2 regions of the Enterobacter mori genome follow, and region 1 is predicted to be linked to the other one. Evidence: predicted binding sites of a transcription regulator. Region 1 holds the regulator's gene; the other holds the start of a gene.
The links. The regulator PhoB, encoded in region 1, activates phosphate uptake and scavenging genes when phosphate is short. The targets are predictions, from matches to a motif close to CTGTCATAAAACTGNCNNAT.

Region 1 (15,761 bases):
CGGCAGATACTGTGCAAAGAACTCTGCGCAGGCACAGGTCAGGCCAACCGCCGTCACCAGACACGCCAGGAAAATCAGCGCCGCCAGCAGCATGCTGCCCGCACCACCGAAGGTGTGCTGAACGTAAGCGTGCAGGATAGCTGCACCGTTGGCGTTTTGATCGACCAGCATCGCGCTGTCGGAACCCAGGCGGAACAGTGCCAGATACAGAAGCGTCAGACCCACACCGGCCATCAGGCCAGCCCAGATGGTATAGCGGGTCAGCAGGCGCGCTTCCGTCACACCGCGGGAACGCGCGGCATTGACGATAACGATACCAAACACCATCGCGCCCAGCGTATCCATCGTCAGATAGCCGTTCACAAAGCCGTTAGAGAACGCAGCGTTTTTATAGGCGTCCATTGCGTCGCTAATCGGGCCTGCAGGCCAGACGATGGCCGCCACCGCCAGCACGATCAGTGCCACAATTTTCAGCGGCGCCAGGAAGTTACCCACGGTATCCAGCAATTTGCCCGGATAAAGGGAAACCAGTATTACGATTGCGAAGTAGATCAGGCTGTAGATAAACAGCGGCATCGCGCCGTCACCCGTCAGCGGAGCGATCCCCACTTCAAAGGAAACGGTCGCGGTACGCGGGGTGGCAAACAGCGGACCAACGGCCAGATAGCAGACGGTCGCCAGCAGAACGCCAGCCACTTTGCCAATCGGGGTGCTGAGGCTGTCCACGCCGCCACCGACTTTCGCCAGCGCGATAACGGTGAGGACCGGAAGACCCACGGCAGTAATCAGGAAACCAAACGCAGCCGTCCAGACGTGTTCACCCGCCTGTAAGCCAACCATTGGAGGGAAAATGATATTACCTGCGCCAACGAACAGCGCAAATGTCATAAAGCCCAGCGCGATGATGTCACGCGATTTTAAGTGATGGGTCATAAAACCTTACTGCCTGTGGATGTGGTGTTGAAAACGTTGAGATTTTCGCTATCCCTGATGGGACGATACAGCGGAAAATTTGCTCAATTTCAGCGGGAAATGCTCCCGTCCTGGCGTGGAGAAGAATAGTTTTTCGATTTACCACGCAAATACAGTCGGTCTGACAGTATCTGGGGGGCAATTTAAACGCTTATAACGTTTAAAGGCAAGGAGGGATCGCAAAACCAGAACAATATACCAGCATGAAAAACCAGACCAGAACAATACGCTAATTATAAGAAAAACCCATGGCTAATCATGCGAACAAAAAAGCATCAACCGTATAATATTCACACGCGTTTCGCTTGACTGCAAAGCAAACGGGCCAGCAAATGCTGACCCGTGGAAAGGTAAAATGACACGCCTGCCGTCAGGCGATCTTTTTGGCAATTAATCGTTCCGGAATAACAAAGCTGAAGCGGGTTCCTTTACCCAGCGTACTCTGAATATCAAGACGGCTTTCATGATGATTCACCGCGTGTTTCACAATCGCCAGCCCCAGACCGCTTCCCCCGGTCTGCCGCGAGCGCGCTTTATCCACACGGTAGAATCGCTCGGTCAGACGCGGTATGTGCTCAGGGGCAATCCCCGGCCCGTTGTCCTCAACGCTAAACTCAGCGCCCGCGGTCACACGCTGCCAGCGCACCACGATATGGGTCCCCTCCGGCGTATGATTCACCGCGTTATACACCAGGTTGGAGATGGCGCTGCGCAGCTCATCTTCACTGCCGAGCACCTTCAGGGCGCTGTCGACCTCAAAGCTAATTTGATGTTTTTTATGGCTTAACGTTTGCGCTTCCCGCTCCACCACCCGCAGCATCATCGGCACGTCGATGGTGTCATTCAGTGCCAGTGAAGGTGCGGCTTCAATCTTCGAGAGCGTCAGCAGCTGCTTGACCAGACCTTCCATACGGTGCGTTTGCTCGCGCATGGTGTGCAGCGCTTTTTCACGCGGCGCACCTTCGAGCGTTTGCTCCTGCATCATCTCCAGGTAGCCCTGAAGCACGGTCAACGGGGTGCGTAATTCGTGGCTCACGTTTGCGAAGAAGTTGCGTCTCGCCCCTTCCAGCTGGTGCATCTGGGTGACATCCCGCGCCACCATCAGCCACTGTCGATCGCTGTAAGGCATCACGCGGATTTCCAGATGGCGCCCGTTGTTGAGCCTCAGATTGTGCGGCCCCGTAAAATCACGTTTTTTCAGATACAGCGTGAACTCCGGATAACGCAGCAGGTTAAGAATATTTTGCCCATTATCGTCCGGCCAGCGCAGGCCCAGCAGCTGTTGCGCCAGGCCGTTACACCAGAAAATCGTGCCTTCTTCAGTGGTCAGAATGACGGCATCCGGCAGCGACTCCGCGCCGCTGCGAAAGCGTTTGATTAAGCTTCCCAGCTCGCGACGACGTTTTTTATTACGCATCTGCATCTGGTGCAGGCCATACAGCAGCGGTTCCCAGCTCCCGCTTCCCGGCGGAGGGGTCATGCTTCTGTCCACCCACAGCCACCAGGAGAGGCGCAGTAAGTTCCAGAAATGCCAGACTAATAACCCGGTCACTGCCGCCAGCAAAAACCAAGGCAGATGCCCAAAGATGGCCCCCAGAATAAAGGCCGGAATACAGCATAAGATCAGTTCAAAGACGAGCCTTTTCCATGACAGACGTTCCAGCACGCGTCACACTCCTGTCACTGTTCAGAAACGGGTCGAAAAACGATAACCCGTACCGCGGACCGTCTGCACCATGCGATCGTGACCGCTCAGCTCCAGTGCTTTACGCAGGCGGCGAATATGCACATCAACCGTCCGGTCTTCCACATACACGTTAGTTCCCCAGACGTTATTCAGCAACTGCTCGCGGCTGTATACGCGTTCCGGGTGGGTCATGAAGAAGTGCAGGAGTTTAAATTCGGTAGGCCCCATGTCGAGGGGATTTTCGCCCGTCATCACGCGGTGTGAGGTGGGGTCAAGGCTCAGGCCCTGCATCTCAATCACCTCTTCTACCGCCATCGGCGAAATGCGGCGCATAACGGCTTTGATGCGAGCAACCAGTTCTTTGGGGGAGAACGGCTTGGTGATGTAATCGTCCGCGCCGGTTTCCAGACCGCGCACGCGATCCTCTTCTTCACCGCGCGCTGTGAGCATGACCACCGGAATATCGCGGGTCATCGCTTCACGTTTTAGATGTTTGATAAACTGCAGTCCAGAGCCGCCAGGCAACATCCAGTCAAGCAGAATCAGATCGGGCCAGGGTTCATTCAGCTGGTTCACCGCGCTGTCATAATCTTCCGCTTCAACCGGCTGGAAGCCATTTTGTTCGAGCACGAAGCACACCATTTCACGAATTGGAGCTTCATCTTCTACGACCAGAATACGTCTCGCCATACTTTGCCCTGTCTTATCTTATTTAAGTTACAAGTTTGTAATGCGGCGTCATTATGCGTCAGATTTATGACAGATTTATGAAAAACCTTACCACTATAAATGGCAAACTGTTGTTTTATTACAGCGGTTATTTTCCACTCCCTGACAGTTTATAATCCTGCTTTCTCAATTTTGCCACGGAACAGCTATGCGCATACTTCACACCTCGGACTGGCATCTGGGTCAAAATTTTTACAGCAAAAGCCGTGCGGCTGAACATGAAGCCTTCCTGAACTGGCTGCTGGAGACGGCCCAGACGCACGAGGTGGACGCGATTATTGTGGCGGGTGATATCTTCGATACCGGTTCACCTCCCAGCTATGCGCGTGAGCTCTATAACCGTTTCGTGGTGAATCTGCAGCAGACCGGCTGTCATCTGGTGATTGTCGCCGGAAATCACGATTCTGTGGCCACGCTGAATGAATCCCGCGATATTCTGGCGTTTCTCAATACCACCGTGGTGGCCAGCGCCGGACATGCCCCGCAGATCCTGAAAAAACGTGACGGCACGCCGGGAGCGGTGCTGTGTCCCATTCCGTTTTTGCGTCCGCGCGATATCGTACAAAGCCAGGCGGGACTTTCCGGCGGCGAAAAGCAACAGCATTTATTACAGGCTATCACTGATTATTATCACCAGCAGCATACCGATGCCTGCGCCCTGCGCGGCGAAGCGGCAATCCCGGTGATTGCGACCGGGCATCTCACTACCGTTGGGGCCAGTAAAAGTGACGCCGTACGTGACATCTATATCGGCACGCTGGATGCCTTCCCGGCGCAGAACTTCCCGCCAGCCGACTACATTGCGCTCGGACACATTCACCGCGCGCAGATCGTCGGCGGCTGCGAGCATATCCGCTATTGCGGCTCACCCATTTCACTCAGCTTCGATGAAACAGGCAAAGCCAAATCCGTGCATCTGGTCAGTTTTACCGACGGTAAACTCAGCGCTGTCGAGACGCTGGACGTGCCCGTTACCCAACCACTGGCCGTGCTAAAAGGCGATCTGGCGGCCATTGCTGAACAACTTGAGCAGTGGCGTGGTGTCGAGCAGGCTCCGCCCGTCTGGCTGGATATCGAAATCACCACCGATGACTACCTGCATGATATGCAAAGAAAAATTCAGGCACTGACGGAAGATCTGCCCGTCGAGGTCTTACTGGTTCGCCGCAGCCGGGAGCAGCGCGAGAAAATTCTGTTAGGTGCACAGCGTGAAACGCTGAGTGAACTGCGGGTCGAAGAGGTGTTTGCGCGCCGGTTGTCTCAGGAAGAGATTGACGACGCGAAGCGAGTAAGGCTCAACGAGCTGTTCACGCATACCCTGCATGTGCTTAACGATGAGGGAGAAAACGCATGAAAATTCTCAGCCTGCGCCTGAAAAACCTGAACTCCCTCAAGGGCGAGTGGAAAATCGACTTTACCGCTGAGCCATTTGCCAGCAACGGGCTGTTTGCCATTACCGGTGCTACCGGTGCCGGGAAAACCACCCTGCTCGACGCCATCTGCCTGGCGCTTTACCACGAAACGCCACGACTGCAAAAGGTCTCTCAGGCGCAAAACGACCTGATGACGCGCGACACCGCCGAGTGCCTGGCGGAAGTGGAGTTCGAGGTAAAAGGCATCGCCTATCGTGCGTTCTGGAGCCAGAACCGTGCGCGCAATCAGCCTGACGGGAACCTGCAGGCCCCGCGCGTGGAGCTGGCACGCTGTGAAGACGGAAAAATCCTCGCCGACAAAGTGACGGATAAACTGGAACAAACGGCAGCACTTACCGGGCTGGACTACGGCCGTTTTACCCGCTCAATGCTGCTCTCTCAGGGACAGTTTGCAGCCTTCCTTAACGCCAAACCGAGCGATCGTGCGGAGCTGCTGGAAGAGCTAACCGGCACCGAGATCTACGGCCAGATTTCCGCCATGGTGTTTGAAAAACACAAAGCCGCGCGCAATGCGCTTGAGATGTGCGAAGCGCAAGCGGCAGGCGTTGTCCTGTTGAGCGAAGAACAGCAGCAGCAGTTGCAGCAAAGTTTGCAGGCACTTACTGACGAAGAGAAAACCCTGCTGGCGCAGCAGCAGAACCATCAGAAAGAATTTCAGTGGCTTACGCGCAGCGAGGAGCTTATCCGCGAACAGCAGCGCGCCACGATCTTACAGCAGCAGACGCAACAGGCGCTGGCCGATGCGGCGCCCGATCTGGCAAAGCTCCAGCTCGCGCAACCCGCATCCCAACTCCGCCCACTGTGGGAACATCAACAAGAACAGGCATCACGCCTGGCGCAAACGAAGCAGCGTATTGTTGAAGTAAATACTCGCTTACTGGAAAAAACCGCCTTGCGTTCGCGGATCCGCAACGGCGCTTTACATACTCATACGCAGCTGCAGACAGAACTGGCGGCACTGGCACAGTGGCTGGCAGACCATGAGCGGTACCGCCTGTGGGGCCAGGAGATTGCAGGCTGGCGGGCTCACTTCTCCCAGCTTAATCGCGATAAAAATCAGCTCACTACGCTTGCTGCGCGTATCACTGAATTACGCCATAAGCTGTCAGGACTGCCAGAAAGTTCCCTCACGCTGACGGCTGACGAAGCCGCAATGGCGATGGAGAAACAGGCGCAAACCCGGTCTACGCGCCAGCGCCTGACAGCTCTCCATGCCCGCTATCAACCGCTGCAAAAACGTCAGCGCCAGAATGCCGAAAGCGTGCAAAAAGCACAGGCCGGGCTGGTCGCGCTTAACGAAACGCTGGCACAACGCCGCCAGCAGTATAAAGAAAAAAACCAGCATTATCTGGACGTTGAAACGCTATGCAGGCAGGAAGAGAAAATCAAAGGCCTTGAGGCGGAGCGTGCTCAACTCCAGGCCGGGCTACCTTGCCCGCTGTGCGGCTCCACTACCCATCCCGCCGTGACGGCATACCAGGCGCTGGAGCTCAGTGAAAATCAACGCCGCCGCGATCGGTTAGCAAAAGAGGTCGCCGCACTCAAAGATGAAGGTTTGTTAGTTCTCGGCCAGGTTAATGCCCTGTCACAGCAGATCCAACGCGAGACAGACGAAGCGCAGGCGCTCTCTCAGGAAGAGCAAGCGCTCACTAAAGAGTGGCTGGAGGTGTGTGCCTCTCTGAATATTACGCTGAATATTCAGGAGGATATTGCCCCGTGGATGAGCGAGCAGGAGCACTACGAGCAGCAGCTTTACCAGCTCAGCCAGCGTTTGACCCTACAAACCCAGCTTAGCCAGCAGGAAGAACAGGAGCGTCAGTACCAGCAACAGCTTGCGGCGACGCGTCAGGCAGTGGAAACGTCCCTGCATACGCTGTCGCTGGGTATTCCAGATGCAGGCACTGAATCCGTCTGGCTCGCCTCACGTGAAAGTGAATACGCACAGTGGCAGGAGAAACAGACCCAGCACGGCGCGACGCTGGAGCGTATTAACGCCCTGACGCCGGTGCTCGACACCCTTCCGGCAGCGGAGGCCACTGAAGCCGAAACGGCGATACCCGCGAACTGGCGCGAAATTCACGACGAATGCGTGTCGCTGCAAAGTCAGCTTACGGCGCAACAGCAGCAGGAGGCGCTTGAGAACGAACGTTTGCAGCAGTCACAGGCGCAATTCGCCGCGGCACTGGCTGCAAGTTGTTTTGAGGATCAGGACGCGTTCCTTTCTGCGCTGCTGGATGCCGACACCGTTCGACGCCTTGAGCAGCTAAAGCAGACGCTGGAAAACCAGGTGCAGCAGGCGACAGCACTCTCCGCACAAGCGACCCGGCAGCGACAGGACCATCAGGCGCTGCGCCCGGAAGGGCTGGACGCCGATGTTCAAACATTGCAAACGCAATTGCAGCAACTGGCACATCAACTTCGTGAGAACACCACGCATCAGGGTGAAATCCGCCAGCAGCTCAAGCAGGACAGCGATAACCGTCTGCACCAGCAGGCGCTTATGCAGCAAATAGAAGAGGCAGCACGCCTGGCTGACGACTGGGGCTACCTGAATTCCCTGATTGGCTCCAGCACCGGGGACCGATTCCGTAAATTCGCTCAGGGGCTGACGCTGGATAATCTGGTCTGGCTCGCTAATCAGCAGCTTAATCGCCTGCATGGACGCTATCTGCTTCAGCGCAAAGTCAGCGATGCGCTGGAGCTGGAAGTGGTCGATACCTGGCAGGCGGACGCGGTGCGCGATACTCGAACCCTGTCTGGCGGCGAAAGCTTCCTGGTGAGCCTGGCGCTGGCCCTGGCGCTGTCGGATTTAGTGAGTCACAAGACGCGGATCGATTCCCTGTTCCTCGACGAAGGATTCGGCACGCTGGACAGCGAAACGCTGGATACTGCGCTGGATGCGCTCGATGCGCTGAACGCCACTGGCAAAACTATCGGCGTGATCAGCCACGTTGAGGCGATGAAGGAGCGCATTCCGGTGCAGATCAAGGTGAAGAAGATTAACGGGCTGGGCTATAGCAGGCTGGATAAGGTGTTTGCGGTGGAATAGATGGGGGGGGGCGATCTGGTGCCCTCACCCTGGCCCTCTCCCACGGGGAGAGGGAATTGATCCCCCTCTCCCTTGAGGGAGAGGGCAGGGGTGAGGGGGAACAGACCGCACCAGTAGATCTATCACTGTGGCCACAGCCAAGCCGCGCCACGCACGCCGCTGGAATCCCCGTGCACCGCTTTGCGGATCGGGGTTTCACACTCACCGCCGAAAACCCACTGTTTCACCAAATTCGGCACCGTGGCGTACAGCCGGTCAACGTTGCTCATCCCACCGCCAAGCACGATCACATCCGGGTCGAGAATGTTAACCACGTGCGCCAGCGATTTCGCCAGCCGCATTTCATACCGGCTAAGCGCCAGTTCCGCGACCGGATCCTGTTCTTCAACCAGACGCATAATCTCATTCCCCTTCAGCGGCTGCCCGCTCAGGCGATGGTAGTCCGTAGCAAACCCCGTACCGGAAATAAAGGTCTCTATACAGCCTTGCTTTCCGCAGTAGCACGGCACTTCAGCGCGATATTTAAGTTCGTCTTCGTCCATCCACGGTAATGGATTATGCCCCCACTCGCCCGCCGTGCCGTTGCCACCAATGTGGGCGCGACCGCCGAAGGCGACACCCGCGCCGCAGCCCGTACCGATAATGACCGCAAAAACGGTCTGGGCGCCTGCAGCTGCACCGTCGATAGCTTCCGATACCGCCAGACAGTTGGCATCGTTAGCCAGACGCACATCGCGTTTAAGACGCGCGCTCAAATCTTTATCAAACGGCTGGCCGTTGAGCCAGGTCGAGTTGGCGTTTTTCACCACGCCGGTGTAGGGCGAGATCGACCCGGGGATCCCCATTCCAACGCTGCCCGTCTGCCCTGTTGCCTGCTCGGCCATCTCGACCAGCCGGGCAATCGTCTCGATAGTCTGGTGATAATCATCACGCGGCGTAGGCAAGCGGTGGCGAAACAGCTGTTCCCCCTGCTCGCTCAACGCAATCACTTCAGTTTTGGTGCCGCCTAAATCGATCCCAATACGCACAAGAGACTCCTCATTATTTTGATTATCAACAGAGTAGAAGCCGCCTACCCGATTAGCAATGCAAGCGATGCGACAATTCGTTATCATGCCCGCTGATTTAACGACAAGGCCGTGGAAATTATCATGCTGTGGTTCAAAAATTTGATGGTTTACCGTCTCAGCCGCGACGTTTCGCTGCGTGCAGAAGAGATGGAAAAACAGTTAGCCGCTTACTCCTTTTCCCCTTGCGGTAGCCAGGACATGGCCAAAACCGGCTGGGTTCCGCCGATGGGTTCACAAAGCGATGCCCTGACCCACGTGAGCAGCACCGGTCAAATCATCGTCTGCGCCCGTAAAGAGGAAAAAATCCTGCCGACGCCGGTGGTCAAGCAGGCGCTGGAAGCGAAAATCTTTAAGCTGGAAGCCGAACAGGGCCGTAAGCTGAAAAAGACGGAAAAAGATTCGCTGAAAGACGAAGTGCTGCACTCCCTGCTGCCGCGCGCCTTTAGCCGCTTCAGCCAGACCATGATGTGGATCGACACCGTAAACGGGTTGATCATGGTGGACTGCGCCAGCGCCAAGAAAGCGGAAGACACGCTGGCCCTGCTGCGCAAAAGCCTTGGCTCTTTACCGGTCGTTCCGCTGGCGCTGGAAACGCCGATCGAGCTGACGCTGACCGAATGGGTACGCAGCGGTGCTGCGGCACAGGGTTTCCAGATCCTTGATGAAGCCGAGCTGAAAGCCCTGCTGGAAGATGGCGGCGTGATCCGCGCGAAGAAGCAGGATCTGGTGAGCGACGAGATCGCCGTACACATTGAAGCGGGCAAAGTCGTGACCAAACTGGCACTCGACTGGCAGCAGCGCATTCAGTTTGTGATGTGCGATGACGGCTCCGTGAAGCGCCTGAAATTCTGCGATGAGCTGCGCGATCAGAACGAAGATATCGACAGGGAAGATTACGCCCAGCGTTTTGACGCGGACTTCATCCTGATGACCGGCGAACTGGCCGCGTTGATTCAGAATCTGGTGGAAGGTCTCGGCGGCGAAGCGCAGAGATAATCTCCCCTCACCCTGTCCCTCTCCCCAAAGGGGAGAGGGAATAAGATTATTTCAGGTAGCGGCACAGATAAGAGGTAGGTTCAGCAACCTGCAGATGGAATTCACTGTGGGCAGGGACGTTGAACACTTGTCCGGCAGCGTAAACTTTCCATTCCGTTTCACCCGGCAGTAAGACGTTCAGCGCGCCGCTAACAACCGTCATCTCTTCTGCTTCCGCAGTGCCAAAGGTATATTCCCCTTCCGCCATAACGCCGACACTGGCGCGGCCAGTGCTGCTGCTGGTAAAACCGATGGATTTCACTTTACCGGAAAAGTATTCGTTACTTTGAAGCATGAACTGGCCCTTATATTTATAGATAAAAATCCACTATAGGGGCCATGCTCATGGCCTGTCACGCAAAATCATTACACCAGTAATTCGGACGCCAGACGCGCCATCAGAACATTGGACAACAGCACCGGTATATCGAGTGCTTTTTGCAGTAAATCGCGATGGTGCTGATGGAAGCCGAGGCAGTCCAGAATCAACACATCCGCGCCTCTCTCCATCAGCTCCCGTCCTGCGGCAATGAGCGCTTCTTCACTGTCCCAGAACGGATTAGCCAGCGCATAGAACGGGACTTTTTCCAGCACGTGCCATTTTGCCTCCTGGTTATCCATCAGTTCCTCGATGGGAACGATGACCCCCACCTGATGACCGTCGACAATCGAGGCCACTAGCGGCGGAATAATTCTCATCGGTTCCAGCAAAATCGCATTACGCGCAACCAGTCCTGTGATCGGTGCGGTGCTCATTAATAAAATGACGTCATAACCCTGATTATCGAGCACTTCAATAACACCCTGAAGCGCGCGCTCGATTTTCTGGCGTGACACATGCGCCAGTTTACCGTCACTTAATAACGTCGCCAGGAGATCCTCCCCTTCATCCACCGCGTAGTCTTCCATTACCTCTTCACGACTCATCTTACCCAACAGGCTAAGATGGGTGATCTGTTGTTCAGAGACATGCTCGGTTAAGAGCGGTAATACTTCGCTTACAGGGACCACACCAATAGTGAGGATCGCCAATGTCGCCTTCATTTTGATCGCCTTCCATTACTACCACAACTGTTACACAGGTACAGGCTCACTACGCTGCACCGTTCGTTTTTTCAACAAAACAGCACCAAGCGTAGCAGGGGATCTCTGCACCGAAATGTAAAGATCCCAGGGCCATACCGAATCACCCTGTAATAACTGAATATTAACTCGTGCTTAACATTCACGATGCGTTAAAAGTGTGATTCAGGCACTATTTTGCGTGGTTTAGGAATTTAATCAGGACTTATCGGGATCTTCGTAGCGCCGTTTCGCATCCAGCGCTTCTTGTTCGGTTTCATGTTCGCTGATCAGCGAATCGGGTTTGGGGTGATCGGCACGCAGCTGATACCAGGTCACGGTGTGGTCGGCATGACCTTTTTCGACGGTGACAATGCGTGCTTCACGCGGATAGGGAGGTCTGGTTGGCATAGCTCATCCTTTTTTTATGTCTGAGCTATGAGTATAGACGGCAGTTAGCTGGCGCAGGCCAAACGAAGGGCGGTAATAATCTGAATAACAACCTCTTCAGGTGAAGCAGAGGCATCCACAACGTGGTGTGCCACCTCGCGGTATAACGCATCGCGTTCCGCAAGCACCTCACTCACTTCTTCGCTGAGCGGCTTCGCGGTCAGCGCAGGACGCTGCCCCTCTTCCGGAAACGCTTCAAGACGTCCAACCAGGGTAGAGACCGCCGCGCAGAGATAAATCACAATCCCTTTTTCGCGCATAAACTGCCGGTTGTACTCCGCCAGAATAATGCCGCCTCCCGTTGCAATGACAGTCGCAGGTGACGTTACCGCTTCCAGCGCGGCGGTTTCACGCGCGCGAAAGCTCTCCCAGCCCTCTTTTTCGACAATCTCTGCGATGGTTTGAGCCGCATGTTCCTGAAGCCAGTGATCGGTATCAACAAATTGACTCTGGCACACGCGCGCCAGTTCCAGGCCAACGGTGGTTTTCCCACAGCCGCGAGGGCCAACTAAAAAGATGGGTGGGTTCATAACCAGGTGTTTCCCCTTGATGCCGGAAGGCTGAAGACTGTAAAGAAATGATTGCAGAAGATGTTGCGTTTACTTTACTGCAAAGCGGTACGGGATGACAACCCTGTGGAGGCCACACTGTACCACATTTTGACAATGGTTATCATTACGCCGTGCGGCGCTTTACTTCCAGCAGCCATTTATCCAGCTCGGCAGCAAACTGCTGGCGGTCACGCTGGGACAGACTATCCGGCCCGCCAGTCTGTATGCCGCTGGCGCGCATGGTGTCCATAAAATCGCGCATGGTGAGCTTTTCCCTAATCGTCGACGGCGAATAACGTTCACCGCGCGGGTTCAGCGCTGCCGCCCCTTTCTCCAGCACTTCCGCGGCCAGGGGAATATCCGCCGTGATCACTAAATCCTCGGCGCTGCACAGCCGCACAATCTCATTATCCGCCACATCGAACCCGGCCGGTACGCGCAAAGAGCGGATGAACCGGGAAGGCGGCACGCGGATATTCTGGTTCGCCACCAGCGTTAATGGCATCTGCACGCGCTCGGCGGCGCGGAACAAAATCTCTTTAATCACATTCGGACAGGCATCCGCATCAACCCAAATCGCCATGTTGTCACCCTTCTATCGCATTGACGGCTATTGTCGCCTGCTTTTCGTTGTTAAGCTATAAGCCTATCAATCAGAGATAACAACGCATAATAACGGAGAGACGTGATGGACAAGAAAATCGGGTTTATCGGCTGCGGTAACATGGGCAAAGCCATCCTGGGTGGCCTGATCGCCAGCGGGCAGGTACTACCGGGACAGATTTGGGTCTATACCCCATCACCGGATAAAGTCGCAGCGTTGCATGATGAGTACGGTATCAACGCCGCCGAAAGCGCACAGGAGGTCGCCCAGGTCGCGGATATCGTCTTTGGTGCCGTGAAGCCGAACATCATGATCAAAGTGCTGAGCGATATCACCTCCAGTCTGAATAAAGAGACGCTGGTGGTGTCCATTGCCGCCGGTGTGACGCTCGACCAGCTGGCTCGCGCACTCGGTCACGACCGTAAAATCGTCCGCGCAATGCCAAATACCCCTTCTCTGGTCAACGCCGGGATGACATCTATCACCCCTAACGCGCTGGTCACCTCCGAAGACGTGGCGGATGTCCTGAACATTTTCCGCTGCTTCGGTGAGGCAGAAGTCATTTCTGAATCGATGATCCATCCGGTTGTCGGCGTAAGCGGTTCAGCCCCCGCGTATGTCTTTATGTTTATTGAAGCGATGGCGGATGCCGCGGTGCTGGGCGGTATGCCGCGCGCGCAGGCGTATAAATTCGCCGCGCAGGCCGTCATGGGCTCTGCCAAAATGGTACTGGAGACGGGTAAACATCCGGGTGAACTGAAGGATATGGTCTGCTCTCCGGGCGGCACAACGATTGAAGCCGTGCGTGTGCTGGAAGAGCGCGGATTCCGTGCTGCCGTCATCGAGGCGATGGCAAAATGCATGGAAAAATCAGAGAAGCTGAGTAAATCCTGATAAACAGAGCCGGGCGTCAGGCTGCCACTTCGGTGCGGCCTCGTCCGGCATTTTTAGCTTTATAGAGTGCAACATCTGCTGCTTTTAACCATTCGCGGTAGTGTCCGAATTGCGGTCCCCAGGGGGCAATCCCGACGCTAATACGGACCCTCTCTGAAGGTGCTCCGGGGAGCGGCATGTTGACCAGACGTTCGTGTACGCGGGACATCGCGGCAATGGCACTTTCTGCAGGCGTACCGGACATAATCACGGCAAATTCATCCCCACCGAAACGGCCAATAAAATCACACGAGCGTAACGTCAACTGCAGCTGGCGGGTGATAGCCACTATCGCCTCATCGCCGACGTCATGGCCCCATGTATCGTTAATGCTCTTAAAGTGATCAATGTCGATGAGCAATATTGTCGCCGTTTGATGGCTGCGACGGCATTGCTCATATTCATTGCGCAAAAGCGTTTCCCAGTGGCGGCGATTGAACACCCCCGTCATCCCGTCGCGCGTGCTCATTAGCTCAAGCCGCCGTTTATGCTCAGCCAGCCGAACCGCCGTCCGGTGACTGAGCCAGGCAAATAGCATCGGGTACAGCATCAGAACCGGTAGCGTCAGCCACCACTCCAGCGGCTCAGAATAAAGCATAATCACGCTGCCGTTCAGCTGCAGCGTGACCAAAGCGGAAAACAGGATAATGATAATACCGGCAATAAACAGCCGAAAACCGCCTGACCCCATCATATTCATGCCGATCATCATGATCAGCGCCGCCGTAGGCAGCGCATTCAGGCCCATCAGGCCAATCCAGACACCGGCGATGATTGCATCTACCTTCAGGTTAACGATTTCACTGCAAAACGGTTTGGATGAACGGCAGGCAAGTTGCCAGGCGAGATGGGGCCAGACAAAGGCCCACCCCACCAGTAATAACCACCAGCCGCCAGGAAGAAAATGGGTGACCAGCACGCCTGCGACGGGAAAAAACATCGCGGCCAGCCCCACCGCACGCGCCAGCCTTACCCGCCGGCAAAAACGTATTCCGGAGCGGTGTGAGTCATCCTGAGAAAGATGTTTATTCCACTCTTCCTGAATGCTCTCTTTGTTGTAATAGATTTCATCATTCATCATTTTTGGGAATATTCTGAAACATTTTCCCAAATTATAGAGAGGGGGATGTAGGGGAAAGTATGAAATTTCGGGTGAGCCTCGACAGCAACTCACCCGTTAGCACTACACTTTTTTCTTCAGGCAGGCGCTCATGAACTTACTGCGGTCATCCCCTTTCAGAGAATGCTCGGTTGCCTTCGCATTACACTCGCGCATTTTTTGCTGCTGCGGCGTCAGGCTTTTTTCATCCGGTTTCGAGGCACCGTTTTTAAGGCAGTCGCTCATGTAAGTCTTACGGGCATCGCCCTTCAGAGATTGCGAGGTCGCCTGTTGATTACAGGTTGTCATACGCTGCTGCTGGGGCGTTAAGGTCTTTTCTTCCGCATTCGCAGAAGCCATCAAGAACACGCCTGAGAGTAAGGTAACCAGTATTGTCGTTTTCATTGCACTATCCTTTATGTGAATTTCCACTCTAAGTCTGGTTCGTGACGGGGAAAATACCACCCGGCAGCCACGATTTCCGCCGGGTGACGGACTTATTTCAGCCCAAGCGCGGCCTTCATGGTGTAGAACAGATCGGTCTGGTCAGTCAGACCCACCACGTTCGCAGCATGTGGGCCGTACGCAGCGATGCGTAGCTGTGTGCCGGTATGTTCCATAGACTCTTCTTCAGAATTGCCATAGCTCATCACCATCACGGCACCATCTTTGGTCGTCAGCGCCTGCGTCAGACCGGGTGCTTTGGTATCGGGAGGGATAATCTGGCTGGCGTGCGCGTGGTCAGCGGTGACAACCACCAGCGTGTTACCGTCTTTCTTCGCAAACGCGAGCGCTTTTTGCACCGCTTCGTCGAGATCCACCGTTTCGCCAATCTGCCCGCACGGATTCGCCGCGTGGTCTTGCTTATCGATTGACGCCCCTTCAACCTGCAGGAAGAAGCCTTTTTCGCTCTTGCTCAGCAGAGAGATGGCTTTGTCCGTCATCGCCGCCAGCGTAGGAACGCTGTCATTCCGTTTCGGGTTTGGCGTACAGGTCACCGCTGGCTTATCGATATTGCCGTGGTACGAGGCTTTTGGCCCTTCCCAGCGCACCGGCATATTGCCGTCAGAGAACAGTCCAAGCAGCG
Region 2 (15,761 bases), 410 kb from region 1:
TGACGCAGCGCTTTGCCCGTGCGAAAGCCTTTACCCACATTCTGCTACTGAAAAGCCCACAGGAGATCCAGCCCACCATCGACACGCAAAAAGCGCTGCTGCTGGTGCGGTTCCCGGCGGATTTCTCCCGTAATCTGGATACTTTCCAGACCGCACCGATGCAGCTGATCCTCGACGGACGTAACTCCAACAGCGCCCAGATAGCGGCCAACTACCTGCAGCAGGTGGTGAAGGATTACCAGCAGGAGCTGATGGAGGGCAAACCAAAGCCCAACAACAGCGAGCTGGTAGTGCGCAACTGGTACAACCCGAATCTGGACTACAAGTGGTTCGTGGTGCCGTCGCTGATCGCCATGATCACCACCATCGGGGTGATGATCGTGACCTCCCTCTCCGTCGCCCGCGAGCGCGAACAGGGCACGCTGGATCAGCTGCTGGTCTCCCCGCTCGCCACCTGGCAGATTTTCGTCGGCAAAGCGGTGCCGGCGCTGATTGTCGCGACATTTCAGGCTACCATCGTGCTGGGGGTGGGGATTTGGGCCTACCAGATCCCGTTTGCCGGTTCGCTGGCGCTGTTTTACTTCACGATGGTGATTTACGGGCTGTCGCTGGTGGGGTTTGGGCTGCTGATCTCCGCACTCTGCTCGACGCAGCAGCAGGCGTTTATCGGGGTATTCGTCTTTATGATGCCCGCGATTTTGCTCTCGGGGTACGTATCACCCGTCGAGAATATGCCGGTGTGGCTCCAGGATCTGACGTGGATAAACCCGATTCGCCACTTTACGGACATCACCAAGCAGATCTATCTGAAGGATGCGAGTCTGGATATTGTCTGGGGAAGTTTGTGGCCGCTACTGGTCATCGCGGCCACGACGGGTTCAGTGGCGTACGCGATGTTTAGACGCAACATTGCGTAGCTTTTTCTCTTTGGTCAGCAACGAGACGACCGCAGGCCCTGCAAGAATGGCCAGACCCGCCAGGGCCAGCAGCAGGTTGTTTTGCAGCACGCGCGACAGCAGCCAAAGCACAATCATCGCGGCACCAAAATACCAGGTGGTGGTGAGCTCTTCAAGCACATCACCCACTTCACGCCAGCGCGCCTCGTGGTGACGCTGTAAAAACAGCATCGACAGCACGGTGACGCCGTAAAGCACGCATAGCCCCAGACCAACGCGCACCAGCGTGCCGCTCATCCAGCCCATCACCAGTACGGCCACGACCAGTAAATGCAACATTATCTGCCAGCAACTTAAACCCGTTGCGACACGAACACGTTGTTGCCACTTCATGGCTTCTCTCCTGAAGGATTTTTCTCTGCTAGTTCAGACTACCGCACTTTACGGAAAATTCCGTAACGCCGCATCTTTTTGTGACGCCGACTACACTTTATTTTCATCGGGATAGTCACCCAGGAAGGTGTTTATGACCATTAAAAAGCAGCATTTCTCGCTTAAGGTGCTGACGATAAACATTCATAAGGGCTTCACAGCATTTAACCGCCGCTTCATTTTACCGGAGCTGCGCGACGCCGTTCGCACCGTCAGCGCGGACATTGTTTGCCTGCAGGAAGTGATGGGCGCGCACGAAGTGCATCCAATGCATGTCGAAAACTGGCCGGATGCCCCCCACTACGAGTTTCTGGCCGATACCATGTGGAGCGATTACGCTTACGGACGCAACGCGGTTTACCCCGAGGGGCATCACGGCAATGCGGTGCTGTCGCGTTTTCCGATTGAACACTATGAGAACCGCGACGTGTCGGTGGGCGAAAGTGAAAAGCGCGGCCTGCTTTACTGTCGTATCACGCCACCTGACCTGGAATTTCCCGTTCACGTAGGCTGTGTTCATCTTGGCCTGCGTGAAGCCCACCGACAGGCTCAGCTGCAGATGCTCGCCGAATGGAGCAATGCGCTGCCGGAAGGCGAGCCCGTGGTCATCGCCGGTGATTTCAACGACTGGCGGCAGCGCGCCAACCATCCGCTTAAGGTGAACGCCGGGCTGGAGGAAATTTTCACCCGCGCCAACGGACGCCCCGCACGCACGTTCCCGGTACGCTTTCCCCTGCTGCGCCTTGACCGAATCTACGTGAAAAACGCCCACGCCAGCAGCCCAACCGCGCTGGCGTTACTCAACTGGCGACATCTCTCCGACCATGCCCCACTCAGCGCGGAGATCCATTTATGAAATGTTCATGGCAGGAAGGTAACCGCATTACGCTGCTGGAGAATGGCGATCAATATTATCCGGCCGTATTTAAAGCGATTGATAACGCACAGCAGAAAGTGATCCTCGAAACCTTTATCTGGTTCGAAGATGAGGTTGGCAAGCAGTTGCACAGCGTGCTGCTGCGTGCTGCCCGGCGCGGGGTCAAAATTGAAGCGCTGCTCGACGGCTATGGCTCACCGGACCTGAGCGATGAGTTCGTCAACGAACTGACCGCCGCCGGCGTGGTCTTCCGCTACTACGATCCCAGCCCCCGCTTATTTGGCATGCGCACGAACCTCTTTCGTCGGATGCACCGCAAAATTGTGGTGGTGGATGAGACGGTGGCGTTCGTCGGCGGCATTAACTACTCCGCTGAACATATGTCTGACTACGGCCCGGAAGCCAAGCAGGATTACGCAATCCGCATTGAAGGCCCGGTGGTTCAGGACATTTTACTGTTTGAACTGGAGAACCTGCCGGGTAAAGAGGCCGTTCGCCACTGGTGGCGACGTCGCCATCGCCCGGAGGAGAACCGACAGCCAGGCGAAGCGCAGGCGCTGTTTATCTGGCGGGATAACGGCGAGCACCGGGATGACATTGAACGTCATTACCTGAAGATGCTGGCGAACGCGAAGCGCGAGGTGATTATCGCCAACGCTTACTTCTTCCCCGGCTACCGTATTCTGCATGCCATGCGCAATGCGGCCCGACGCGGCGTACGGGTGAAACTGATTGTGCAGGGCGAGCCGGATATGCCAATTGTCAAAGTGGGCGCACGCCTGCTCTATAACTATCTGGTGAAAGGCGGCGTGCAGATCTATGAATATCGCCGTCGACCGCTGCACGGAAAAGTGGCCCTGATGGACGATCACTGGGCAACCGTCGGCTCCAGCAATCTCGATCCACTGAGCTTGTCGCTGAATCTGGAAGCGAACCTGATCATTCACGATCGGCAGTTTAATCAAACCCTGCGGGATAACCTTCAGGGGCTGATCGTCAATGACTGCGTGCGCGTAGATGAGTCCATGGTGCCGAAACGCACCTGGTGGAACCTTGGCATCGGCGTGGTGGTGTTCCACTTCCTGCGCCATTTCCCGGCGATGGTCGGCTGGCTGCCCGCGCATACGCCAAAGCTTGCGCAGGTGGACCCGCCGGTTCAACCCGAAATGGAAACTCAGGACCGCATTGAAGCGGAAGACGGAGGGAAAACCTGATGTCGAAATCGCATCCTCGCTGGAAGCTGGCAAAGAAAATCCTCACCTGGCTGTTCTTTATCGCCGTCGCGGTTCTGCTGGTGGTGTACGCGCAAAAAGTCGACTGGGAAGAGGTGTGGAAGGTCATCCGTAACTACAACCGAATGGTGCTGCTGAGCGCCGTCGGGCTGGTCATCGTGAGCTACCTGATATACGGCTGCTACGACCTGCTGGGCCGCGCCTACTGCGGCCACAAGCTGGCAAAGCGCCAGGTGATGCTGGTGTCGTTTATCTGCTACGCCTTTAACCTGACGCTGAGCACCTGGGTCGGCGGCATTGGCATGCGCTATCGCCTTTACTCGCGCCTTGGCCTGCCGGGCGGAACCATTACGCGTATTTTCTCGTTAAGCATCACTACTAACTGGCTGGGCTATATTCTGCTCGGCGGGGTGATCTTCACCATCGGCGTGGTGCAACTGCCCGCGCACTGGTATATCGACGAGGCCACGCTGCGCATTCTGGGTATCGTGTTGCTGTTGATCATCGCCGTGTATCTGTGGGCCTGCGCCTTTGCTAAACGCCGCCATATGACCATCAAGGGTCAAAAGCTGGTATTGCCCTCATGGAAGTTCGCGGTACTGCAAATGGTGGTCTCCAGCGCCAACTGGATGGCAATGGGGGCGATTATCTGGCTGTTGATTGGTGAAGACGTGAATTACTTCTTCGTGCTGGGCGTGCTGCTGGTGAGCAGTATTGCAGGCGTGATTGTGCATATTCCGGCCGGGATCGGCGTGCTGGAGGCGGTGTTTATCGCGTTGCTTGCGGGGGAGCATGTCTCTCAGGGAACGATCATCGCCGCCCTGCTGGCGTACCGCATGATCTATTACTTCCTGCCGCTGGCGCTGGCAACGGTCTGTTATCTGGTGCTGGAGAGTCGGGCGAAGAAGCTGCGGGCGAAGAATGAGAGGATGTTGGCGAAATAAAAGCAAAACGGCAACCTTGTTGCCGTTTTTAGTGTTTGTTCCCTCTCCCGTGGGAGAGGGTCAGGGTGAGGGCACCAGACCGCACCGCCACCCGGCAAAACAACCTCAGCGACGGTTGCCGAAAATACGCAGCAGCATCAGGAACAGGTTGATGAAGTCCAGATACAGCGTCAACGCCCCCAGAATCGAGTATTTGCGCAGGTTAGAACTGTCGCGCACGTCGATCTGTTCGCCGATGTTTTTCAGCTTCTGCGTGTCGTAGGCCGTCAAGCCAACGAAGACCACCACCCCGATGTAAGTTACAGCCCACATCAGCGCGTCACTCTTCAGCCACAGGTTCACCAGCGACGCCAGCACGATCCCAATCAGCCCCATAAACAGCATGTTGCCTAAGCCGCTCAGGTCACGTTTGGTGGTGTAGCCGTACAGGCTCATAACGCCGAACATCCCGCCGGTCACCACAAAGGTGCTGGCGATGGAGGAGTAGGTGTAAACGATGAAAATACTGGAAAGCGTCAGCCCGGTTAGCGCCGAATAGAGCATAAACAGCGTGGTCGCCATTCCGGCACTCAGCTTTTGCACCAGGCCAGAAAGCACAAATACCAGCGCAAGCTGCGCGATAATCAGCCCAAAGAAGGTGATTTTGCTGGAGAAGATAAACATCATCAGTTCAGGCGTGTTCGCCGCATACCACGCAATAAACGCGGTAAGCAGCAGGCCGACCGTCATCCAGCCGTACACCTGAGCCATATACGTCTGCAGGCCGCTACGGGTCTGCTGTACTATTGAATCGGAACGCGGAAATCGGTCCATGATTCACTCCTGATTAAGATTAAGTAGACACACACGTTAAGATTAACACATCCACGTAAACCGACTACCAACGGCTGGCGGCTTGTTTATCGCTGTCGCGCGATTCCACCCAGCGGTCACCTTCCGGCGTGGCTTCGCGCTTCCAGAATGGCGCTTTAGTTTTGAGGAAATCCATAATGAACTCCCCTGCCGCAAACGCGCTGCTGCGGTGTGCGCTGGTCACCCCGACGAAGACAATCTCCTCGCCAGGCCACATCTCGCCGATGCGGTGAATAACCGTGATGCGCCCGAGCGGCCAACGACCTCGCGCCTCGTCGACAATCGCCGCCAGCGATTTTTCGGTCATCCCCGGATAGTGCTCCAGCGTCAGAGCCTTCACGCTGTCACCGAGGTTGTGGTTGCGCACTTTACCGGTAAAGGTGACAACTGCGCCGTCTTCATCGCGTTCCGCCAGCCAGCTATATTCTGCCCCCACGTTAAAACGCTCGGGACCAACCAGAATTCGGGTTTCAGCCATTTTAGCCCCCTGTCACCGGCGGGAAGAAGGCCACTTCATCCCCTGCGTTCAGCGGATGGGTGAATTCAACCAGCGTCTGATTCACGGCGGCCAGCAGCTTGCCTTCGTCGAGCGCCAGCGCCCAGCGGTCGCTTTGTGCCGCCAGATGCGTGCGCAGGGCAGCGACGTTTTCGAAAGACGCATCCAGCGTCAGGCTGTCGGTATTCACCAGCTCGCGCACCTGCGCAAAAAAGAGCACCTTAATCATGGCTGTCCACCTTAAAATCACCGGATTTGCCGCCGCTTTTCGCCAGCAGGCGCACCGGGCCAATCACCATATCTTTCTGCACCGCTTTACACATATCGTAGATGGTCAGCGCGGCGACAGAGGCCGCCGTCAGCGCTTCCATCTCCACGCCGGTTTTGCCGGTTAAGCGGCAGAGTGACTCGATGCGCACGCGGCTGTGTTCCGGCTGCGCCTGCAGGTTCACCTCCACCTTGCTCAGCATCAGCGGGTGGCAGAGCGGGATTAAGTCCCAGGTCCGTTTAGCGGCCTGAATCCCCGCGATGCGCGCGGTCGCAAAGACATCACCTTTGTGGTGGCTGCCGTCGATAATCATCGCCAGGGTTTCTGGCAGCATAGTGACGAACGCTTCCGCGCGCGCCTCGCGCACCGTTTCCGCTTTGGCGGAGACGTCCACCATATGCGCTTCGCCAGCGGCGTTAATGTGGGTCAGTTGTGACATCGCTTATTTCTTTAAATGGGGGTGGAAATTACACGGACGGGTACGGGCATCCAGCTGCGGGGCGATAATGTTTTCCCATGCGGTGCGGCAGGCTTTGGTCGAGCCCGGCATGGCGAAAATCAGCGTGTTGTTCGCCACGCCCGCCACGGCGCGCGACTGAAGCGTGGAGGTACCAATCTCTTCAAAGGAGAGCATGCGGAATACTTCACCGAAGCCTTCTACTTCGCGGTCGAACAGCGGGATCAGCGCTTCGGGAGTCTGATCGCCTGCGGTAAAGCCGGTACCGCCAGTAATCAACACCACCTGCACCTCATCGCTGGCGATCCACTGAGAGACCTGAGCGCGAATGGCGTAGCGGTTCTCTTTTACGATTGCCTTATCGACGATGTGATGCCCCGCTTCATGCGCCTCATCACGCAGCCAGTGGCCGGAGGTATCATCCTCTTCGCCACGGCGGTCGGAAACGGTAAGGATAGCAATGCGTGTCGGGATAAATTCTGCGCTTACCTGACTCATCTTCTGATTCCTTCTTAAGCCTGATTACCCGCCGATGTAAGACAGGTTCTGAGTAATACCGGTATTGCCCTGATGCAGGAAGTGGGTCTGTTTTTTATGCGTCAGCGCTTCAGAAATGCGCGCTTCAAGCGCGTCCTGCTGCGCATCGTCTTCCAGCAAATCGCGAAGATCTACGCCGCCGTCGCCGAACAGGCAGAGATGAAGCTTGCCAACGGAGGAGACGCGCAGGCGGTTGCAGCTGGCGCAGAAGTCTTTCTCATAGGGCATGATAAGCCCAATCTCCCCTTCGTAATCCGGGTGACAAAAGACCTGCGCTGGGCCGTCGCTGCGCTGGCGGATTTGATGGATCCAGCCGCGTTTCAGCAACGCGTCGCGCAGCACCATGCCGGAAATGTGATGGCGACGGAACAGCTCGCTGCCCTCGCCGGTTTCCATCAGTTCAATAAAACGCAGTTGAATGCGGCGTGGTTTGATCCACGCCAGGAAGGTGTCCAGCTGATGATGGTTTACATCACGCATCAGCACGGTGTTCACTTTGACTTTGTCGAAGCCCGCCGCGAATGCGGCGTCAATGCCGTCCATCACCTGCTGGAACTTGTCCTGTCCGGTAATGGCGTGGAACTGACGGGCATCCAGGCTGTCGACGCTGACGTTGATCGCCGTCAGCCCTGCATCGCGCCAGTTCGCCACGTCACGCGCCATGCGATAACCGTTGGTCGTCACCGCAATTTGTCGGATACGTGCGTTTTCACGCACGGCCGCAATGATGTCGGGGAAATCACGGCGTAAAGAGGGTTCGCCACCGGTCAGACGCACTTTTTCGGTGCCGAGCTCAGAGAAGGCGCGCGTAACGCGCCGCACTTCATCGACAGAAAGAAAGCCGTTATTGGTGACCCTGCCCGGTTTATAGCCATCGGGCAGGCAGTAGGTGCAACGGAAGTTACACACATCGGTAATCGACAGACGTAAGTAGAAAAACTTACGCGCGAAAGCATCAGTAAGTTGTGAAGCCATGTACACCTTTCCAAATCGGGAGGCACAGTCATTTCTTTCTGTACCCTGGTGGCTAATTTGCCACGGCCAGGACGCCATATCGTTCGACACAGGCGCCAGGGCTAGAGTGTATGTTTTCAAAAATGAAAACGTGGTTATAACGATAGTAACGCGGAAATCATCACTTCGCCATTCTCGCATTTCGCTATATAATTATATATATAGCGACTTAATCGTGCATTTTCGCTACAGGATACCCAAAAACCGCACTTTCACATTGATATACGTCATTTTGCATCGGCTGAGGCATCGTCTTTTAGGGGTAGTTAGGTTACTGTTACGCGATCGAACGTGATAAGGAATACCTATGCGCAATCGCACTTTTGCGGATCTTGACCGAGTGGTCGCTCTTGGCGGAGGCCACGGCCTGGGCCGTGTCATGTCCTCATTGTCGTCACTCGGGTCAAGGCTGACAGGGATAGTGACCACCACCGATAACGGCGGCTCAACGGGGCGGATCCGACGTGCCGAAGGCGGGATTGCCTGGGGAGATATGCGCAACTGTCTGAACCAGTTAATTACCGAACCGAGCGTCGCATCGGCGATGTTTGAGTACCGTTTTGGCGGTAATGGCGAACTTTCGGGGCATAACCTCGGAAATCTGATGTTAAAGGCTTTAGATCACCTGAGCGTGAGGCCTCTTGAAGCCATCAACCTGATCCGTAATCTGCTTAAAGTGGATGCATTTCTGATCCCCATGTCTGAACAACCGGTCGATTTAATGGCTATCGACGCTGAAGGGCATGAAGTTTACGGTGAGGTGAATATTGATCAGCTCATCCTGCCGCCAACGGAGCTAATGACCTATCCAGGCGTCCCCGCCACGCGCGAAGCGGTAGAAGCCATCGGGGAAGCGGATCTGATCCTGATTGGCCCGGGCAGTTTTTACACCAGCCTGATGCCGATTCTGCTGGTGAAAGAGCTGGCGCAGGCGCTGCGCCGCACCCCTGCCCCGATGGTCTACATCGGTAACCTGGGACGTGAACTGAGCCCGGCGGCGGCGAGCCTGTCGCTGGCGGACAAGCTTGAGTTAATGGAGCAGTACGTCGGTAAAAAAATTATCGACGGTGTCGTGGTGGGGCCGAAGGTGGACGTGTCGGGTATTGGTGACCGCGTGGTGGTGCAGGAGCCGCTGGAGGCGAGTGATGTTAAATATCGCCATGACCGTCACCTGCTGCGCGAGGCGCTGGAGAAGGCGATTCAGGCGCTGGGTTAGGTTCGTTTTGTGCGGCCTGATGCCCTCTCCCACAGGGAGAGGGAGAAAACAGATCACCCACTCACGATGCCGCGATGAAAAGATCCCGCAGCTGATGAAGCTGGTCGCGGATCTGCGCCGCCTCTTCGAACTCCAGGTTCTGCGCGTGCTGCATCATCTGCCCTTCCAGCTCGTGGATTTTCTGCTGCAGCGCTTTCGGCGTCAGCACGACGGTATCTTCTTCCACCACTGAACGCGCCTTGCCGCGACCTTTCGCTTTGGTTTTGGCAATGTTCTGACCCAGCGCCAGGATATCCACTACCTTCTTGTTCAGACCCTGCGGCGTAATGCCGTGCTCTTCGTTGTAGCGCTGCTGCTTCTCACGGCGGCGCTCCGTTTCACCAATCGCTTTCGCCATCGACGGGGTGATTTTGTCACCGTACAGAATCGCTTTCCCGTTGACGTTACGCGCCGCACGGCCGATGGTCTGGATCAGGGAACGTTCAGAACGCAGGAAGCCCTCTTTATCCGCATCCAGAATCGCCACCAGCGAGACCTCCGGCATATCCAGGCCTTCCCGCAACAGGTTAATCCCTACCAGCACGTCAAACTCGCCCAGACGCAGGTCGCGGATGATCTCCATGCGCTCAACGGTATCGATATCCGAGTGCAGATAACGCACCTTCTCGCCGTGCTCTTCGAGATACTCGGTCAGGTCTTCCGCCATACGCTTGGTGAGCGTGGTCACCAGCACGCGCTCGTTGATGGCGGAACGGGCCCGAATTTCCGAGAGCAGATCGTCCACCTGCGTGGCCACCGGACGAACTTCAATAATGGGGTCGAGCAGACCTGTCGGACGCACAACCTGATCGACAACATCTTCACCGGATTTCTCCAGCTCGTAGTTGCCCGGCGTGGCCGATACGTAAATGGTTTGCGGCGCGAGCGCCTCAAACTCTTCAAACTTCATCGGGCGGTTATCCAGCGCCGACGGCAGGCGGAAGCCGTATTCCACCAGCGTCTCTTTACGCGCGCGGTCACCGCGGTACATCCCGCCGATCTGCGGGATCGTGACGTGGGATTCGTCGATCACCAGCAAACCGTCTGCCGGAAGGTAGTCAAACAGCGTCGGCGGCGGCTCGCCCGGCCCGCGCCCGGAGAGGAAACGCGAGTAGTTTTCAATGCCGGAGCAGTAGCCCAGCTCGTTCATCATCTCAAGGTCGAACTGGGTGCGCTGGCTCAGGCGCTGCTCTTCCAGCAGCTTATTGTTCGCCAACAGCACCTTGCGGCGCTCGGCCAGCTCCACTTTGATCTCTTCCATCGCCTGCACAATACGCTCGCGCGGCGTCACGTAGTGCGTTTTCGGGTAGATGGTGAAGCGCTGGATCACCGATTCAATGTGTCCGGTCAACGGGTCGAAGAGCGACAGGCGTTCAACCTCTTCATCGAACAGCTCAACGCGCAGCGCCATATCGTCTGATTCCGCCGGGAAGATGTCGATCACTTCTCCGCGCACGCGGAATGTCCCGCGCTGGAAGGCCTGATCGTTACGGGCATATTGCAGTTCAGCCAGACGACGGACGATGGCGCGCTGATCAATGATCATTCCCTGCGTCAGGTGCAGCATCATCTTGAGATAGAGATCCGGATCGCCCAGACCGTAGATCGCGGAAACCGATGCCACCACCACAACATCGCGACGCTCCAGAAGCGCCTTAGTGGCCGACAGACGCATCTGCTCAATGTGCTCGTTCACTGAGGCATCCTTCTCGATGAAGGTGTCAGAGCTCGGCACATAGGCTTCTGGCTGGTAGTAATCGTAGTAGGAGACAAAATACTCCACCGCGTTGTCCGGGAAGAACTCTTTCATCTCACCATAAAGCTGCGCCGCCAGGGTTTTATTGGGTGCCAGCACCATCGTTGGGCGCTGGAGATCCGCAATCACGTTGGCGATGGTGAAGGTTTTACCTGACCCCGTCACACCTAATAGCGTCTGATGCGCCAGCCCATCTTCCAGCCCCTCTTCCAGACGGCGGATGGCCTCGGGCTGATCCCCCGAAGGACGGAAAGCAGAATTCAATTTGAACGGTTTACTCATGGGCGACAACCTGATGACGTTATAAGCGGCAGGTGAGTAATTTTACTCGTTGTTGCCAGGAATGCCAGTAAAAAACACTGGATGGAAAACCAGTGGCATGGCAGGATATTTAGAGTAGCACCTGGGGAATGAGCGCGATTCCGGTTGAAATGTAGACTGTGACAAAATAAAACACCAGCCTGACTCGGTTATCCCCAGAACTTTTCCTTTTTTAACATTTGTCAAGCCAGGTAATGATAGTTTTGTGGCAACGGGTGACACTTTCATGACGGCAATTGCTTTTATCTAAGCAATTAAATAATAAACGATATTTTCTAAAGCCGCGTTTCGCGTCAATTTGGGCGTAAGCCGCGTCTTCTCTCGCTTATCGCGTGTTTTCTAACTCTAATGCACATGGTTATCCACAGGAATAGTGGATAACTGCTTCCAGCCCATGCAGACTGGCGCTCGGCAAATTCCCGGTTTTTCCCACGAGGCGGCAACAAAAAATTTTTATAGCTATTTTTTGATGATAAACAGTTGAGTCATTCATAACCAACTCATGCGATCTCGCTCACAAATCCGCCATTTCACACCCTGCACCACAATTCACCGCTTCCGGCACCGTTGATGTGCAATTCAGGGATCCGCGCGACGATCCGCAGAGACTTATTCCTAAAAAAGCCCCTTTTTTAATCACTTTATGGTTTCTGGCAGGCGTTTTGCACAGTCGACTACGAGCGTCATCAATAAACATTTTTAAGGAGAGAAAGATGTTGAGTCTGCGTGCTGTGAATCAGTTTTACGGAAGCCAACATACGCTATGGAACCTGGATTTAGATTTTCCGCAAGGCATGTGTACAGGCGTCGTTGGCCTGCCGGGAATGGGCAAAACGACCCTGATGAACTGCATTACCGGAAAAGTGCCCGTCGAAAGCGGCACCATTATCTGGCATGAAGCCGGGGCGCCGCCGCACGATTTGCTCAGCCAGGCGTCAGACCACCGTTCCATGCCGGGCATAGGCTATGTGCCGCAGGACAGACGGATCTTTTCCCAGCTGACCATCGATGAAAATTTGCATATTGCGATGCAGGCCGTGGGGAAACCCGATCCTGAGGCGAAAAGAGACGTTTACGACCTGTTTCCGGCACTCTATGCGCTGCGGCAGGCCCGCGCCAACACGCTCTCTCCGGATGACCAGTATCAGCTGGCGCTGGCCAATGCGCTGGTGAACCGCCCGCGCCTGCTGATCCTCGATGAACCCCTGCACGGCGCAGGACACAGCTTCGCCCAGAAGCTGGGGCAGCTGCTGGTGCGCTTAAATCGGGAGTTAGGTATGACGGTGTTATTAGCGGAGCAACAGCTGTCGTTTATCCGCCGGGTGGCGGACCGTTTCTGCATGCTCTATCGCGGGCGTAACGTGGCGCAGGGCCACGTTAACGAACTCGATGACGAGCTTATCGCCCACTGGATGTCGCGGGAAGCAAGACGCTGAGATCGAGATAACGTCCGGTTTCGGCATTTTCCGCGCCGTCAGCCAGCCAGGGAATTTCCCCGAGGCACGGCGCGGGAAGGACGCGCCTGAGCGTCGCCAGATACTCCTGATGGCGTTTACCCGGGGCAACCACGTCGTTGGCTATCCAGCCCGCCAGATGCAGCCCGGCCTGCTGTACGGCCTGCGCTGTCAACATGGCGTGATTGATGCAGCCCAGCTTGACGCCGACGACCAGAATGACCGGAAGCTGCTCGGCCTGCACCCAGTCAGCAAACGTCTGCGTGTCCGAAAGCGGCGTAAACCAGCCGCCAGCCCCCTCCACCAGCACCCAGTCGGCCTGGCTTTCCAGCGTCCGTAATCCGGCAGACAGCACGGCGAAATCAATCGGACGGCCCTCATCGGCACTGATGATGTGCGGCGAGGTCGGCTCGGCAAAGGTGTACGGATTCACCGCTGAATAGGCAAGTTCAAGCGTACTGTTGCGCTGGAGCGCCAGCGCGTCGGTGTTGCGTAAGCCTTCCGGCGTCATCTCGCTGCCTGAGGCGACGGGCTTATACCCGGCTGTGTTTTTCCCAAGCTTTTGCGCCGCCTGCAGCAGCGCCGAGCTGGCAACCGTTTTGCCCACTTCCGTGTCCGTGCCGGTAACAAAATAACGTTCAGTCACGTTCGATAATCCCATGAAAAAGTTGATAAGAGAGCGGAAATTGCCCCCGCTGCTGCGGCCAGGCCAGCTCCAGACGCTGCAGCTGTCCCCGGGTGAGCAGTTTTCTCTCCCGCCCGGCATGCAGGTGCGTGGCCCCGATGCCCTTCAGCGAGCGCATGGCGCTGAACGCATCGCTAAAATTGAGGGTGATGGTCTGCACCGTGCTGCGATAGCGCCAGCCTGCCAGCGCCTGCGTCACCTGGTCATGCGATAAAAAGCGGTTAGCGTGCGGCTGCTCATCCACCGCTTTCCACGCCTGATTCAGCTCCGGTAACGAACTTTCCAGCAAGGTCGTAAAGGCCACCTTCCCGCCCGGTCGCGTCACGCGATAAAGCTCGCTTAAGGCCTGCGGCAGGCTGCTGCACCACTGCACCGCCAGATGGCTCCAGACCAGATCGAACTGCGCATCCGCCTGCGGGATGGCCTCGATATCGGCCACCAGGTAATGATGCGCAGCCTGCTGCTGGCGCGCTTCGTCCAGCATTGCGGGCGACAGGTCGATGGCCGTTACCTGGCTCCCCGCCTCGCGCCAGTAGCGGCTGTTGCTGCCGGGACCACAGCCGGCATCCAGTACCTGTGCGAAGCGATCCTCGCCAAGCACGGCCAGAAGCCCCTGCGCGCTCAGACGCTGCAGTTCATCGTGCTGCGAATAGCTCTGCGCGGCCCGTCCGAATGCCGCCGCAACGGCCTGCTTATTCACCGGCAACATGGAGTGCCTCCAGCAACGTCTGGATATCCCGTGCTTCATGCGCCGCTGTCAGGGTTAAACGCAGCCGTGCGGTACCGGGCGGGACCGTTGGCGGGCGGATGGCGGTCACCCACATGCCGCGCTCGCGCAGCGCCTGTGCCAGCGCCAGCGCGCGAGCATTTTCGCCGACAATCACCGGCTGGATAGCGCTCTGCGAATCGGGACTGTGGAAGGGCAGCGCCGCTAACCCCTGGCGGAAGCGGGAGATATGCTCTGCCAGCCGCTGGCGACGTTCATCCCCTTCTGCGCTGCGGATCACCGCCAGCGACGCGGACAGCGCCACGGCCTGCGCCGGGGGCATGCTGGTGCTGTAAATCAGGTGTCGGGCAAACTGCAGCAGATAGTCTGCGACCGAATCGCTGCACAGCACGGCGGCGCCGCTGACGCCAAAGCCTTTGCCGAAGGTGACAATCAGCAGTTCCGGCTTCACGTTTTGCTGGTTCGCGCTGCCGCGTCCTTCGTTTCCCATGACGCCGATGCCGTGGGCATCGTCGACCAGCAGCCAGGCGTTTTGCCGTTTTGCAGCCTCGTGCAGCGCGGCAAGCGGCGCGCTGTCGCCGTCCATGCTGAACACCCCTTCGGTGACCACCAGCTGCTGTCCGTCGCAGGGTTTATCCAGCAGCGCAGCAAGCTGCCCCGCATCGTTATGGGCAAAACGCCGCAGCTGAGCCGGGCTTAAATTTGCCGCCTCCAGCAGGGACGCGTGGCTCAGGCGGTCGGCGACTATGCGGTCCTCTTTTTCCATCAGGGCGGTAATGACCGCCTGATTCGCGGCAAAGCCCGAAATAAAGAGCAGCGCGCGAGGATAGCCCAGCCAGTCGGCAAGCGCCTCTTCCAGCGCCTGATGCGCCGTGGTGTAGCCGCTGACGTGTCCCGAGCCGCCGCTGCCCACGCCAAACCGCTCCGCGCCCTGCTGCCAGGCGCGGATGATGACCGGATGCTGGCTCAGGCCGAGATAGTCGTTGCTGGAAAAATTACAAAACTGCCGCCCCTCGCGGGTAAGAAAACGGCCCGCGCCGTTTTCCACCACCCTGCGAACGCGAAACGCCTCTGCTGCCCGGCGTTCGTCCAGCGCGGTATTCATTCGTGCCTGCCAGGTCATACGGCTGCCGCGTTGTAGAACTGGTCGGTGTCGGCGTTGAAAATCTGCTGCTCCAGCTGCTGCTGTTGCTCGTTATCGCCCGTCAGCACCTCGGTCTGGTGCGGGTTCAGCCCCAGCTTGCGGAACAGCTGAACGTCTTTGTCCTCTTCCGGGTTCGGCGTGGTCAGCAGCTTGCAGCCGTAGAAGATGGAGTTGGCTCCGGCCATAAAGCACATCGCCTGGGTCTGCTCGTTCATCTGCTCGCGACCGGCAGAGAGGCGCACGAAAGAGGTCGGCATCATGATGCGCGCTACCGCGATGGTGCGAATAAAATCAAACGCGTCCACGTCTTCGTTATCCGCCAGCGGCGTGCCCTTGACCTTCACCAGCATGTTGATTGGCACGCTTTCCGGCGGGGTCGGCAGGTTCGCCAGCTGCAGCAGCAGGCCCGCGCGG

Region 2: the regulator PhoB is predicted to act here: its motif matches at 11,530-11,549, upstream of uvrB (excinuclease ABC subunit UvrB).

Annotation. Positions count from the first base shown of each region.
Region 1 covers NZ_CP104285.1:964,924-980,684, reverse strand. Annotated here, with positions in the region: gene brnQ (branched-chain amino acid transporter carrier protein BrnQ) at 1-933, opposite strand, end outside; gene phoR (phosphate regulon sensor histidine kinase PhoR) at 1,343-2,638, opposite strand; gene phoB (phosphate response regulator transcription factor PhoB) at 2,660-3,349, opposite strand; gene sbcD (exonuclease subunit SbcD) at 3,537-4,742, shown strand; gene sbcC (exonuclease subunit SbcC) at 4,739-7,870, shown strand; gene mak (fructokinase) at 7,993-8,898, opposite strand; gene rdgC (recombination-associated protein RdgC) at 9,022-9,936, shown strand; gene ppnP (pyrimidine/purine nucleoside phosphorylase) at 9,983-10,270, opposite strand; gene N2K86_RS04575 (AroM family protein) at 10,342-11,019, opposite strand; gene yaiA (protein YaiA) at 11,257-11,448, opposite strand; gene aroL (shikimate kinase AroL) at 11,493-12,017, opposite strand; gene N2K86_RS04560 (YaiI/YqxD family protein) at 12,163-12,621, opposite strand; gene proC (pyrroline-5-carboxylate reductase) at 12,727-13,536, shown strand; gene adrA (diguanylate cyclase AdrA) at 13,553-14,656, opposite strand; gene psiF (phosphate starvation-inducible protein PsiF) at 14,759-15,079, opposite strand; gene phoA (alkaline phosphatase) at 15,172-15,761, opposite strand, start outside.
Region 2 covers NZ_CP104285.1:1,377,373-1,393,133, reverse strand. Annotated here, with positions in the region: gene N2K86_RS06560 (ABC transporter permease) at 1-917, shown strand, start outside; gene N2K86_RS06555 (YbhQ family protein) at 879-1,289, opposite strand; gene N2K86_RS06550 (endonuclease/exonuclease/phosphatase family protein) at 1,423-2,184, shown strand; gene clsB (cardiolipin synthase ClsB) at 2,181-3,419, shown strand; gene N2K86_RS06540 (lysylphosphatidylglycerol synthase domain-containing protein) at 3,419-4,381, shown strand; gene N2K86_RS06535 (Bax inhibitor-1/YccA family protein) at 4,487-5,194, opposite strand; gene moaE (molybdopterin synthase catalytic subunit MoaE) at 5,259-5,711, opposite strand; gene moaD (molybdopterin synthase sulfur carrier subunit) at 5,713-5,958, opposite strand; gene moaC (cyclic pyranopterin monophosphate synthase MoaC) at 5,951-6,436, opposite strand; gene moaB (molybdenum cofactor biosynthesis protein B) at 6,440-6,952, opposite strand; gene moaA (GTP 3',8-cyclase MoaA) at 6,977-7,966, opposite strand; molybdenum cofactor riboswitch at 7,954-8,087, opposite strand; gene yvcK (uridine diphosphate-N-acetylglucosamine-binding protein YvcK) at 8,313-9,221, shown strand; gene uvrB (excinuclease ABC subunit UvrB) at 9,283-11,298, opposite strand; gene N2K86_RS06495 (ABC transporter ATP-binding protein) at 12,051-12,773, shown strand; gene bioD (dethiobiotin synthase) at 12,736-13,437, opposite strand; gene bioC (malonyl-ACP O-methyltransferase BioC) at 13,430-14,185, opposite strand; gene bioF (8-amino-7-oxononanoate synthase) at 14,169-15,326, opposite strand; gene bioB (biotin synthase BioB) at 15,323-15,761, opposite strand, start outside.